3 regions of the Paenibacillus sp. FSL R5-0486 genome follow, and region 3 is predicted to be linked to each of the others. Evidence: a T-box and tRNA genes for the amino acid it is inferred to sense, from the RefSeq annotation. Region 3 holds a T-box; the other regions hold tRNA genes.
The links. The T-box of region 3 lies ahead of leuS (leucine--tRNA ligase). A T-box ahead of a tRNA ligase gene usually reads a tRNA of that ligase, here a tRNA-Leu.
Positions count from the first base shown of each region.

Region 1: it has a tRNA-Leu gene. The T-box ahead of leuS (leucine--tRNA ligase) is inferred to sense a tRNA for this amino acid. The anticodon was not compared.
Region 2: it has a tRNA-Leu gene. The T-box ahead of leuS (leucine--tRNA ligase) is inferred to sense a tRNA for this amino acid. The anticodon was not compared.

Region 1 is NZ_CP150237.1:4,863,416-4,867,693, forward strand. It holds gene MKY01_RS21530 (DUF4097 family beta strand repeat-containing protein) at 1-316, opposite strand, end outside; gene MKY01_RS21535 (DUF1700 domain-containing protein) at 323-865, opposite strand; gene MKY01_RS21540 (PadR family transcriptional regulator) at 862-1,179, opposite strand; tRNA gene MKY01_RS21545 (tRNA-Leu) at 2,017-2,102, opposite strand; gene MKY01_RS21550 (general stress protein) at 2,339-2,788, opposite strand; gene MKY01_RS21555 (hypothetical protein) at 2,996-3,220, shown strand; gene MKY01_RS21560 (NucA/NucB deoxyribonuclease domain-containing protein) at 3,415-3,897, opposite strand; gene MKY01_RS21565 (ATP-binding protein) at 4,007-4,278, opposite strand, start outside.
Region 2 is NZ_CP150237.1:2,347,544-2,351,821, forward strand. It holds gene MKY01_RS10660 (carboxymuconolactone decarboxylase family protein) at 1-148, shown strand, start outside; gene MKY01_RS10665 (C40 family peptidase) at 222-686, opposite strand; cyclic di-AMP (ydaO/yuaA leader) riboswitch at 692-823, opposite strand; gene pelA (pectate lyase) at 1,242-2,204, shown strand; tRNA gene MKY01_RS10675 (tRNA-Leu) at 2,381-2,464, shown strand; gene MKY01_RS10680 (carbohydrate-binding protein) at 2,610-4,278, opposite strand, start outside.
Region 3 is NZ_CP150237.1:5,079,059-5,083,336, forward strand. It holds gene comER (late competence protein ComER) at 1-122, shown strand, start outside; gene leuS (leucine--tRNA ligase) at 103-2,547, opposite strand; T-box leader at 2,626-2,895, opposite strand; gene MKY01_RS22495 (aminoglycoside phosphotransferase family protein) at 3,008-3,964, opposite strand; gene MKY01_RS22500 (class I SAM-dependent methyltransferase) at 4,186-4,278, opposite strand, start outside.

The sequences.
Region 1 (4,278 bases), 220 kb from region 3:
CCTGAACAACTTCAATTCTGGTTTGTCCCTGATCCTGAGTGATATCCAGCCGGTAATCCTTCAGCGACTGCTTTGTTGTCTTTCCCTCCAAATTTGCCTTGATTTCATGTCCCTTAATTGGCACCACATCTACCGTCCCTGTTTCTGTATGGATAAGGACGTTTGTTGTCTGGTCCATCCGAACATTTTGTTCAGTAGAAATCTCACCCAAATTGAATGGCGACTTTCCTAACATATACAGCACTACATTTCCAATTACTCCGATAACGATCAGTAGAAGAGCAAGTCTGGTTAAGTTCCGGAATCTATTTTTCAATATAGCTCACATCCTTTTTATGACTTTCAAATTATATTTCAGATACCTGATAACAAGATTGTAATAAATTCGGGTAAATTTTAATGCTCCAATGACTATCAAAATTCCTCCACCGACCAAGACAAGCATAAGAAAAATATCATTGAAGAAAAACGCGACCGACTGATTCTGAATAATGAATAAGATCGGCGAAATGATTAAGAAAATTGCAAAGCCGAATCCCCCGGCAATGATAACTAAAGAAGCGACAAATGGCAGCATAACGATAATTAAGTTGAACAATCCTAAACTCACTGTTGCCAAAACCGCTTTAGTTACGCTTAAGAGCGTAGGCGATTTATCCGCCTTTGCAATTTGAGACTGGGCAAGTACTTCACGAGCAACCAATCGGGGATTTCCCAGCTTGGAGATCACCTCTGCTTCAGACCGTCCGCTTAATTTGGCAAACTCAAAATGTTCCCTGAATTCAGCCATAATATCAGTAAATTCCTCAGGAGGAAGCAGCTTCAGATACTGTGCCAATTCATTTAGATAGGCTTCTTTATTCAATCCGATCCCTCCCCAATCATTTCCTGCACTCCTACGGCAAAAGCGTTCCATTCTTCAATCATTTTGTTCATAACTTTCCTTCCCTCATCGGTAATCTTATAGTATTTGCGGGGAGGTCCCTCATCCGATTCGGATAAATAGGTTGAAAATAATCCTTCCGAAGCCAGTCTTCTTAACAACGGATAGATGGTTCCCTCCGCTATTTCAAATTTTTGCGATATCTGTTCAACTAACTCATATCCGTAACGGTCCTTTTTTGATGTTAAAACAAGAACACAAAGCTCCAACACACCCTTCTTGAATTGAACATTCATAATTTTTCACCACGCTTTATTTAGTACTGAGCAATAAACAGTAGCTGTTAATACAAATATTACCACCTACTACCGTTTATTGCAAGGTACCTGTCAATATTTTTCCCTTTGACTCCATTTTCTGGGTATATTTTTGGACAGCGGAAACAATGCCGTATATCGTAAAATCATTACCCTATGAGCCTGTGAGGTACGACAAGTGAAACTATCAAAACTCCTTAATGAAGACCGAACAATCCTGAAATTTTGGCAATGAAGATAGCCATCATAGCGACCAGGACTTGCGAATGCACGAAAGATATCAAACGATCTTGCTTAATCTTCATGGAGTGTCCAAAAAGGACATCAGCAAGTTCATCGGATGTTCACTTTCCACCGTCTACAATTACATAAACGCCTATCGCAGAGAGGGAATCCACGGTCTGCGACTCGAACCACCTATTGGACGTCGGCCTTTTCTGACCGCCGAACAAGAGCAATGCGTTTATCTTCCGCCAGATACTTGAAGGCCGCATCCGCAAGTCTATCTGCCGTTGACCAAGCGCTCGGATACTTCCGAATAAAACCGTGCCGCGTATAGTCGCTCTGCGTCTGCTCGGCTAACCCCTCAGCACGCTTATAATCGAGGAACCGCGCTACGCCGCTTCCCACGATTATCTACACTAACTTTCGTAATTCTCACCACAACAAAAAACACCCCTTCCGCAATTTACGGTGGAGTGCTTCGAGTGTGTTTGCGCGAATCCTGTGTACCTGCAAATGCTTCATTACAAGTACACAGAACTCAACGATAATTATCGTCCATTTAACACTGTCTATCGGGAATAAACCTAGTTATGCCGAGGACCGGGATCGAACCGGTACGGTAGTCACCTACCGCAGGATTTTAAGTCCTGTGCGTCTGCCAATTCCGCCACCCCGGCAGGATTATGTATTTCTTGGCGACAAGAAATATCTTACCATGAACTAATTAACTTTGCAACACTTTTATTAAAAATAATAAAAAAAATGAAACAGGCACTGCAAGCGTCAGCTCACAGTGCCTAGAAAGTCCGAGTTGCGGTCCCGGACTTCCGGTAAACCAATCTATATTAAGGGAGGTGTGAGATAAGAATACCTCCCCAACATTAAAGAAACCTAAAATCAGCCTTAAATTAAACTAAAAAAGTAAAATAGGTTGAACACGAGCCGCTTCTTCCTCACTGCACTCCACGATAACCAAGATATGGTCCTTTAACAGCCAATCTTCGTAATACCGCGCATCCTCCTCCGAGATCCCCGCTTCAGTCAGTGTAAGCACCAAATCATCGGTCTCACTCCCAATCTCATTACCAGCGAGTCTACGCACTGCATTTCCGATCGACATCGTCTGATCCATTCGCTTCCCCAGACCAGCCAATATGCCTTTCAGAGCGCCAAAGGCACCATCTGTTCCGGCACCCTTCAAAGGTTTGGGTAGCCCCGTCTTTTCGCTCACCAGCTCCAGATTAAGCTGCTCCTTCGCCACCGCTCCCAAATATTTATCCTTGATGCCTTCCTCTTTGACCTTATTCAGCATAATTATAGCCTCGTTCTCGGTACGGGCCAGCCCAATAATCAATTGTGTCATTCCGTTCCCCTCCTTTTACCCTAATATAACCCCGTAATCCCCATTCAAAAACGGATCATCCACAGCTAAGACAAATCACCTAGAAGATTGTTGATTTCTCTTCTGGAAATCTATACCTAGTTCTGATAGACTAGATAAAGAAGACAAATTAACCATTGAAAACATTGACATATGGATTTAACATCTCATAATCAGGAGCAATGACTTATGAAAAAAGAGGTAGAAATTGCCATCCGGCGCAAGCAACAGATCATGGTTCGTAATACAAGCGGTCAGACGGTAACCGGATTTCCCGAGCGTACCGCTGATACATCCATTCTTTCCTTACGTACGGTCCACGGCAGTCTGTGGATACCGTTTGATGAGGTGGAACATGTTACGCGTCTGTTAAGCATCCGGTCTCATCATTTAAGCGGAATGCAACTCGTTTAGTCGGCTCTGTAATCCTAGAAACTCCAGTTCCCGTATAGATACGTTAACTAGATCTATTTATGCCAGCACTTTACACCAAAAAACCAGACGCATGCACGTCTGGTTTTTCTCTTCTACTTATCCTGTACCACGCTGCCACTGACCTCACAACAAAGGCCTTACAATCCTTATTTCTGCCCAACCATATCCTGTTGTTACTTCACTACAAACTTCACTCGTGTTCCATCCGGATATGTACTTAACTGATTCCCTACCCATGAACCTGCACCACGATTATCCTTCGGGGTAATGTACTGGATATCTGCACCTGTTCCTCCCTCAGCACACATCGCCATTGGCCACTCGTCACGATCCTTACCTTTTTTGACCGGAACACCCTTAAGTGATAGATCCCGATTGCCTTCCGCTCCATTACGATTAATGGTGCATACATCCGAATGCCCTGCCTTGATAGCAGCTTTAATATGTTTGGCTGTTTCGGGATAACGCTCTGAAGGGAACGTAATGGTATGGTCTACACTCTTATTAGTCCCACCGAATGGATTAGGTATCTCCTCGGGCCATTCGCCCCCAGCCCAGGCATAGAGGGCTACCAGCAGCATTGCTACCAGCGTCAGAACCTGCTTTTTGAAACCTTGCTTACCTTTACGTTTTCTTCTTGTGCGTCTCTTACTCATGCTGTGTCTCCCCCATTCAACACTTGCATTATAACAGAACGCCCGTTCGTAAAACAATCCAATACAATAAAAAAACAGCCGAGACCGCCCGGCTGTTCTGCTTGATTGATTATCCTACATTGGGAATGGCCTGTTGGCGCAGCAAGGGCAGTGTCACCTCAAACTGTGTACCTTTCCCCTCTGTACTCTCCACCGAAATCTGACCATTCATCAGTTCCAGCAGTTCTTTGCAGATGGTCAGACCAAGACCGCTTCCGCCAAATCGGCGCGCATGGGAGATGTCGGTCTGGGTAAATGCATCAAACAATGGTTCGATCTGATGCTGAGGAATGCCAATTCCCGTATCACGCACAGAGAATACCAATACAACGGTATCCATCA
Region 2 (4,278 bases), 2.7 Mb from region 3:
GGTATGTACCTTCTACCATGTAGAAGAAGCCCGTGCTAAGGGCGCAACAGATCAGGAGATTATGGAGACCGTAGCCGTGGCTGGAGCTGTTGGTGGAGGACATGCCCTGTCTCAGGGTGCGATGCGAGTGCAGAAGGCGCTGCATTAGTAAGCAATGCAACATACATTTTTAAGTGCAAAAAAGGCATCCGGTTAATAACCGATGCCTTTTTGTATGTGAATCACATTTTACCTAACATTTTATCATACATAAACTGTCCAGTTACCCGACGTGCTGTTACATAACGATCATTGAAGTATGGATTCGATAACTTCGTGATGCTTACACCTTTACTGCTGGAGGCATGAGCGAATTGTCCGCCGCCGATATATACACCTGTATGTGAAATGCCTTTGCCTGTTGTATTAAAGAACACGAGATCACCTGTCCGAACATTGCTCTTGGATACGGGAGTACCTGCTTTGGCTTGCTGCTGCGAAGTACGTGGCAATTCAATGCTGTATTTGTTGAAAAGATATCTCATAAAACCAGAACAGTCGAAGCCGGCTACAGTTGTGCCACCCCATTTGTAAGGAATACCTGTCATGTTGTTCACTACGGAGTTGATACTGCTTGCCTCTGTGCTTGTTGCCCCGGATGTAAATAATACAGCTGCTCCAAAAATGGAGATAATCAGTTTTTTCAAAATCAATGTTCTCCCTTCGATGCCTACGGAGTTAGCTAAGGGTTCGGTAGAAGGTTCCCTATATTTCCTATGTATAAGAATAATTCACCCAAATTGGTTCCCCCGTTTTCAAACATGAAACTCGGCAATGAATAATTAAGTTTTTGTAACTATTTGAAACTATATTGCATAAATGCGTAATTGTCAAACCCATTTAAAACCCTTCGTAATACCTCAATGTTAGCGGAATTAAGGTTTTTATATGAAAGAAGGGATCAAGTTTGGGTATCATTCATGACAAAAACGTCATTATTGGTTCGTTTAATACGAATTTGGATAAATAAATAGGTTTGTCATGAGTTAAAAGAACTATCCCGTTATGTAGAATTAGAGAGATTATATTCATTAAGTTGCATATATTGACAAAAATCGTTTTTTTGCATATTATCTGATTATCCAATCCACATATTGGATTAAAATTGATTTTATTATGCGATAAATACAAATAAAGGAGGTTTGGGGCGTATATCATAGGTAAAGTAGAAGTGGAAGATTTATAAAAACGAACATAGGAGAGTGTTACATTTGAAAGCGAAGAAAATAATTACTTTTGTCCTGGCATGTACGATGGTGTTCTCAGTAGTTGGAATGGCAGTTCTCCCTTTAGGGACGGTATCTGCTGCAGATGCGTCGGGTACTACAGCGAGTATTTCTGATATTTTGAAGAACCAGCTACCGGATGGAGGTTGGAGAAAAGATTATAAACAGACAAGTGGAGAGTGGGCAAAGTCCACGATAGACAACAAGGCTACATACTCAGAAATTAGAAGATTGGCGAAGGAATTTAAAAAGACGAATGATCCGCGTTACTCCACAGCTGCAATCAAAGGAATTAACTTTTTGATCAACATGCAGTATTCAAACGGCGGGTGGCCACAAGTTTACCAAAGCTCCGGATACCACAAGCACATCACTTACAATGATGATGCCATGATTAATGTAATGATCATGCTGGATGAAGTAGCAGCACGCAAAGGTGATTTCTCATTTATCGACAGCACACTTGCTAACCGCAGTAAAAATTCAGTTGCCAAAGGTGTTGAGGCGATTCTGAATACACAGGTCGTTTCAGGTGGTAAGCTGACAGCATGGGGACAACAACATGATTCCAGCTCTCTTAAACCAGCGAGCGCAAGAATCTACGAAGTGCCATCGCTGACAGCTGGAGAGAGTGTAACGATTGTTAAATTTCTAAAAACCAGACCTGCTAACGCTAAAATTACCGCATCCATTAAAGGAGCGGAGGCTTGGTTTAACAAAGTGAAAATTACGGGTTACAAGTATGAAAGAGCTAATGGAGATAGTAAAATTATCGCTGATTCCAAAGCTGCACCAATTTGGGCACGCTTCTATGAGATCGGAACGGATAAACCAATCTTTATTGGTCGTGACGGGGTAGTAAAATACAAATTAAGTGATATTGATAAAGAAAGAAGAGGCGGTTATGCATGGTATGGCAACTGGCCTTCCAAGCTGTAATTTGTAGTATGCTTCCGTATTAATGAACCAAACTATTAGCAGCAGTTAAAGGTAAAGCCCGAATCGACATGGACGTCTGATTCGGGCTTTATTGTTATTATTTTCAGTGTTGACATGATAGATTACGCATGATATATTATTTCTTGTCGCCGATATCGATGACGGAGATACAATATGCGGTCGTGGCGGAATTGGCAGACGCGCACGGTTCAGGTCCGTGTGGGCTAACCCCCGTGGAGGTTCGAGTCCTCTCGACCGCATCTAAAAAAAAGACTCCTTAAGCTAACGCTTAAGGAGTCTTTTTTTGCATTTTTTGATATAACACTAACTTTAGTGATGAGTATTCAAGAGGTTAGTGCTTAGCTGCACGTACAGTAAATGTCTTCCATCAGCCATACGGAACGTTTATTGTGCTGCGGTAACATTAACGCTGTCAATATTCGGTCCTTCCGATCCGGTGGTAACCACTTTCAATGTATTGGTCCCCGTGTTCATGGGAACCTGTATTGTTTTTTCAACCCAAGTGGACCAGCTTCCCGTAGCCGGAAAGGGCTCGTTGCTAATGACTTTGGTTCCGTTCACAAAAATGTCGAGGTTCCGAGTGCCGCTTTCCAGCGCATAACGAAACTTTACGTTTTTGGTACCTGTTGTCGTGTTATTAATGCCGTTCCATTGAATGGCCGAACCAGTCATCGCATTGAAGTTAACATACCCGGACCCAGTGTAACCGGTGTAGATTGTTTCAATGGCAGCTTCCGTAAGTGACGTTCCGGTCTCGGCTTCATACGTAGTGCCACTGCCTGTATTCCCGCCGCTATTTCCGCCAGTAACGTTGGCAACAAACGTTGTTACGCTCTGAGGCGGGAGCTGTGCCGTGAAGGCTCCATTGGATACGTTAAGCGAGGTTCCGCTTGCCAGGTTTCGACTGCTGTCCGTAATCCATGAGGACACAGTAGAGGCATTACCATTCTGCAGAACGAATTTTTGGCTTGTGGCTGAAGTTCCACGGTTAATTGCCACGACGACGACTTTGTTATCACCTTTATAGGCTGAGACAAATGTGTTTGTATCCGGATTTTTCGTTGCATCGACTCGCAGGTAGCCTGGACGCACGAATTTAGAGAAATGAGCCATATTATACCCGCGTTTGCTTATGGTACCGTCCTCTTTCATCGGACCATACTGTCTGCGGATGTACCACCACACGTAGGCCTGGAAATCACCTTCTACCATGGCATTGTGCATGTGATAGGAAACGTCTAATGCTTCAGGCCAGCGGTCTGCTGAGTTGTTGTCACTGTTTGGAACATACACTTCAGTCATCCACAGTTCTTTACCGGCTCCTTTTTGCTTAAAGAGAGGGTAGGCAAAATTTGAAATTTGGGTTCCATACGTATGTGCTCCCAGAATGTCCATGTTGGCAAGTGCCTGCGGATCATTCAGGATTGGGTCGGATATGTTCTTTAAGTACTGGAAGGATTCAGGCGCCATGACTTTGGTACCTTGGATGGACCCGGCATTTTCTTTCATGAATCGAAGGATCTCTTGTGGAGTCCACCAAGTCCAGTCATGAGCATAATCCGGTTCGTTTTGCACAGAAATGGCATACAGATCTACGCCGTTATTTTTCATGTAGGTTACAAAGTCGTTCAGATGTTGCGCATATGCGGTATATTTGTCGTATTTCAGACGTTTGGCATTTGTGTCCCCATTGCGGTTGAATGTTTCAACCATGCTGCTTGGAGGATTCCATGGGGATGCAAATACAATAGCACCCTTTTCGATAGCCCGTTTGGCTGTGGCAACTTCACGATACCAGTTATTGGAATCTGGATCAACGTAGATTCTGAGAATTGAGAAGCCTAATTGATTCTGGTCATTACCAAAAGCAGTTTCACGTTGAGCGGGAGTCAGATCACCAATCCAGGCAGGAAGGTTAATGCCCCCAAAGCCCTTGATCAGCTGTTTTTCCGAGGACAAATTAATGTTGGCATCGCTGGCTGCTGACACATTTGTCGGGGTTAACATCAAAGGCAGGGCTGTTAAACAGGCCAAAAGAACATTAATCGTCTTT
Region 3 (4,278 bases):
AGGTTAGTCTTGACGGCGTTTTCGACAGCCTGATCCACACGACACATGACAAATATGATGAAGATTTGTTAAAGCTGGATGAACTATTCCGAGCCGGTGAGATTAACCGGCAACAATATTAACGAGTTTGCCTGGAACGGCAATGACCTTGCGAATGGTCTTGCCTTCCAGCGCCTGCTTAACAGGTGCCAGCTCCATCGTAAAGTCCTGCATACCCTGTGCATCCAGATCCTTCGCGATCGTAGCACGAGTTACAATTTTACCATTTACCTGAACAACGATTTCTACTTCCGCATCCACTGTCATGGACTCATCATATTCAGGCCAAGCCACGTAAGAGATCCCACCTTCGTGACCCAAACGGCTCCACAGTTCCTCTGCCATATGTGGTGCCAGTGGTGACAACAGCTGCACAAATTTCTCCATCGCTTCACGAGGCAGTGTGTCCGCTTTGTATGCATCGTTGATGAAAATCATCAGCTGGCTGATGGATGTGTTGAAGCGCAGATGTTCCAGATCTTCCGTAACTTTTTTGATCGTTTTGTGAGCAGTCCGTTTGAACTCATCCGTTCCACCGTCCACCGTAATCTTGTCATTGATGGCTCCTGTGTCTTCGTTAATGAAGAGACGCCATACACGTGACAGGAAGCGGTGCATGCCTTCAACCCCGTTTGCATTCCACGGTTTTGTCGCTTCCAATGGTCCCATGAACATCTCGTACAGACGCAATGTATCTGCACCGAATTCATTGACGATTTCATCCGGATTAATGACATTACCACGTGATTTACTCATTTTCTCATTATTGGTACCCAGGATCATACCTTGGTTCACCAGTTTGTGGAAAGGCTCTTTAGTCTCCACAACACCCAGATCATACAGCACTTTGTGCCAGAAACGAGCGTACAGCAAGTGAAGTACAGCGTGCTCTGCTCCGCCAATGTACAGATCAACTGGCAGCCACTGCTGCTGTTTCTCCTTGGAGATCAGTTCCTTGTCATTGCGCGGATCGATAAAGCGCAGGTAATACCAGCAGCTACCCGCCCATTGTGGCATGGTGTTGGTCTCACGACGTGCCTTCATTCCCGTTTCCGGATCTACCGTATTCACCCACTCCGTAACATTCGCCAGTGGTGATTCTCCTGTACCCGAAGGTTTGATCTGGTCGATATCAGGCAGCAGCAGTGGAAGTTGATCCTCCGGTACGGTCTTCATCGTTCCGTCTTCCAAATGCAGAATCGGGATTGGCTCACCCCAGTAACGCTGACGGCTGAACAACCAATCGCGCAGACGATAGGTCACTTTCCCTTGTCCTTTACCGTTCTCTTCCAGCCAAGCAATCATCTTGGCAACCGCTTCTTCATTGTTCAGTCCGTTCAAGAAATCGGAATTCACATGCGCGCCATCACCCGAATATGCCTCTTGTGTAACGTCTCCACCTTGAATAACCTCGATGATATCCAGACCGAACTGCTTCGCAAATTCCCAGTCGCGTGCATCATGACCCGGAACTGCCATAACCGCACCTGTACCGTAACCTGCAAGAACGTAATCAGCAATCCAGATCGGCAGTTTTGCACCATTAACAGGGTTGATTGCATAAGCGCCAGTGAATACACCTGTTTTGTCTTTGGCCAAATCTGTACGTTCCAGATCACTCTTACGAGAAGCCTGCTCCTGATAAGCCTGAATAGCTTCACGTTGGTCATCGGTTGTAATTGCTTCTACCAACTCATGTTCCGGAGCCAGTACTGCAAAGCTCGCACCGAACAATGTGTCCGCACGGGTAGTGAACACCTTGATAACTTCCTCGCGACCCTCAATGGCAAATACAACTTCCGCCCCTGTCGATTTACCGATCCAGTTGCGCTGCATATCCTTGATGCTTTCAGACCAATCTAGCTCTTCCAGGTCTTCCAACAGACGCTCTGCATACTCGGTAATTCTCAGAACCCATTGACGCATCGGTTTGCGTACAACCGGATGTCCTCCGCGTTCACTCTTGCCATCAATAACCTCTTCATTAGCAAGTACCGTTCCAAGGGCTTCACACCAGTTAACTGCAACTTCATCTACATAAGCCAGACCTTTGTTGTACAGCTGAATAAAGATCCATTGCGTCCATTTATAGTATTCAGGGTCCGTTGTGCTGATCTCACGATCCCAGTCATAGGAGAAACCAAGCGATTTGATCTGGCGACGGAAATTGTCAATATTACGGAATGTAATATCTCGTGGATGTTCACCTGTATCCAGTGCATGTTGCTCAGCAGGCAGACCGAAAGCATCCCAACCCATTGGGTGCAATACGTTGTAACCGCGCATACGTTTGTAACGGGAAACGATATCCGTTGCCGTATATCCTTCCGGGTGACCTACGTGCAGACCTGAACCGGATGGATAAGGGAACATATCCAGTGCATAAAATTTCGGTTTAGCAGGGTCCTCACCCGTTTTAAACGTTTTATTTGCATCCCAATATTGCTGCCAACTTTTTTCCATGACTTGTGGCTGATAGCCGTGTTTCGGCTGGTTATTCTCACTCATCTATTGTTCCTCCTTCAGGTTATTCACTTTAGCTTTAATTGCAACAAAAAAACCTCAGCATCCCGTAGCGTTTGCAGCGCTAGGGACGAGAGGTTGAATTCCCGTGGTACCACCCTAGTTAGTGGACGAACGTGCTTCGTCATCCACTCCCTTTGGACCTGTAACGGCGGTTAACCGATGCGGATTTCCATTCCTGAACCCAAGCTTTATACAAGCAGGTTAAACAGAATGGTGTAATCACCGCATTTCTCCAAGGCGAGTTCGCAAATCACTGTCAACCGGCTTGCACCAACCGCCGGCTCTCTGTTATGTACAGGAATTACTACTGATCCTTATCATCGAAATATGTATACAATATCGGGACCATTATATAAAAAAGCAAGCCCAAAGTCAATATTACACGTTATAATGACCCTTTTAAGTCACACGGTTCGTACCGTTCAATAATACTCATTGCTGTTCAGGATAACCGAAAACGCTCAATGCCTTCCTCCAGATTATGAATGGTCCAATTCACATGTTCCTGATTATCATATTGACGATAAGCGCACTCAATGCGCAGCACCAGATCAAAGTACAAGTCATAGAGACTTCTTCTTTTCAGCTCACTTTCAGTCGTAATCGCATACCCATACCCTTTCACAAAACCAGGCGTATAGTTAAAATGACTGAAATAATGCTCCATCAGAGGATCTGCCCACAGTGAACGTTCAAAATCAATAATCGCTGTGATTCGACCCGCGTCCACTAGTACATTGCCATCCCACAGATCCCAACTGATAAGCACAGGTTCTTTGACATCGTCCAGCACATCCGATTTTTCTTCAATCAGGCGTCTCAATTCAGGGTAATCGATCGAAAATGTAATCCCGGCTTCTTCCCCGTCGGTAAGAATGTCATCCATCAGATTCATAAATGCTTCTTTCCATGTGGAATATCGCTGTTTTTGCTCCGAGAAATATCCAAACTTCTCACCCTTGATTTCATTAATTCGACGATTGTACCGACCCAGCTGGTGTTCAATGACTTCCTGCTCTTCCGCAGAATATTGATCCTTGACCTGATTATAGGGCGCTCCAGACATGTACTCCATGATAAAATAACGCGCTGAAGCCATAGTTAACGAATCATCATAAGCCAACACTTGGGGTACGGGAACATCCTGTAGCTCCGTAATGAGGCGTAGTGCCTCAACTTCGGCAATCATGAGATCCTGTTCACAGCGCATCAGATTTGTCGAAGCTGACGGTGCAATTTTGAGTACCACTCGCTGTGCGTCACTCAGTTTAATGAGATATGCATGATTGGCCCAGCCATCCACCATTTCCTTGTAGTCCTGTATACTTGCAGAGAAATGCTGCTCTATTATGGCATTCAACTGTTCTGACGAAAGTCTTGTTTTATATGTACTTTCCATTTTTACACCTCACATTGACAATTGATTTATCTTCTCAGAAAACGCTTTCTATCCAACTATTATCGCCTCCTTTACTTTAACTGGCAATACTTTTTGTCACGTGATTATGTCTTTTCTTGCATTCCTTTATCCTATTTAAGACTATTGCTATTCATTCTCCATAAAAAATCAAACAAAAAACTGCCCTTATGCACCATAAGGACAGTTCTCATTATTCGCTCTTACTTCACAGCCACGTAGAACAAGCGCTGTGCGCTGTCTCCGGCCTCTTTCCATTCAAAATCCGCATATACCTTCACGTCTCTAAAACCTGC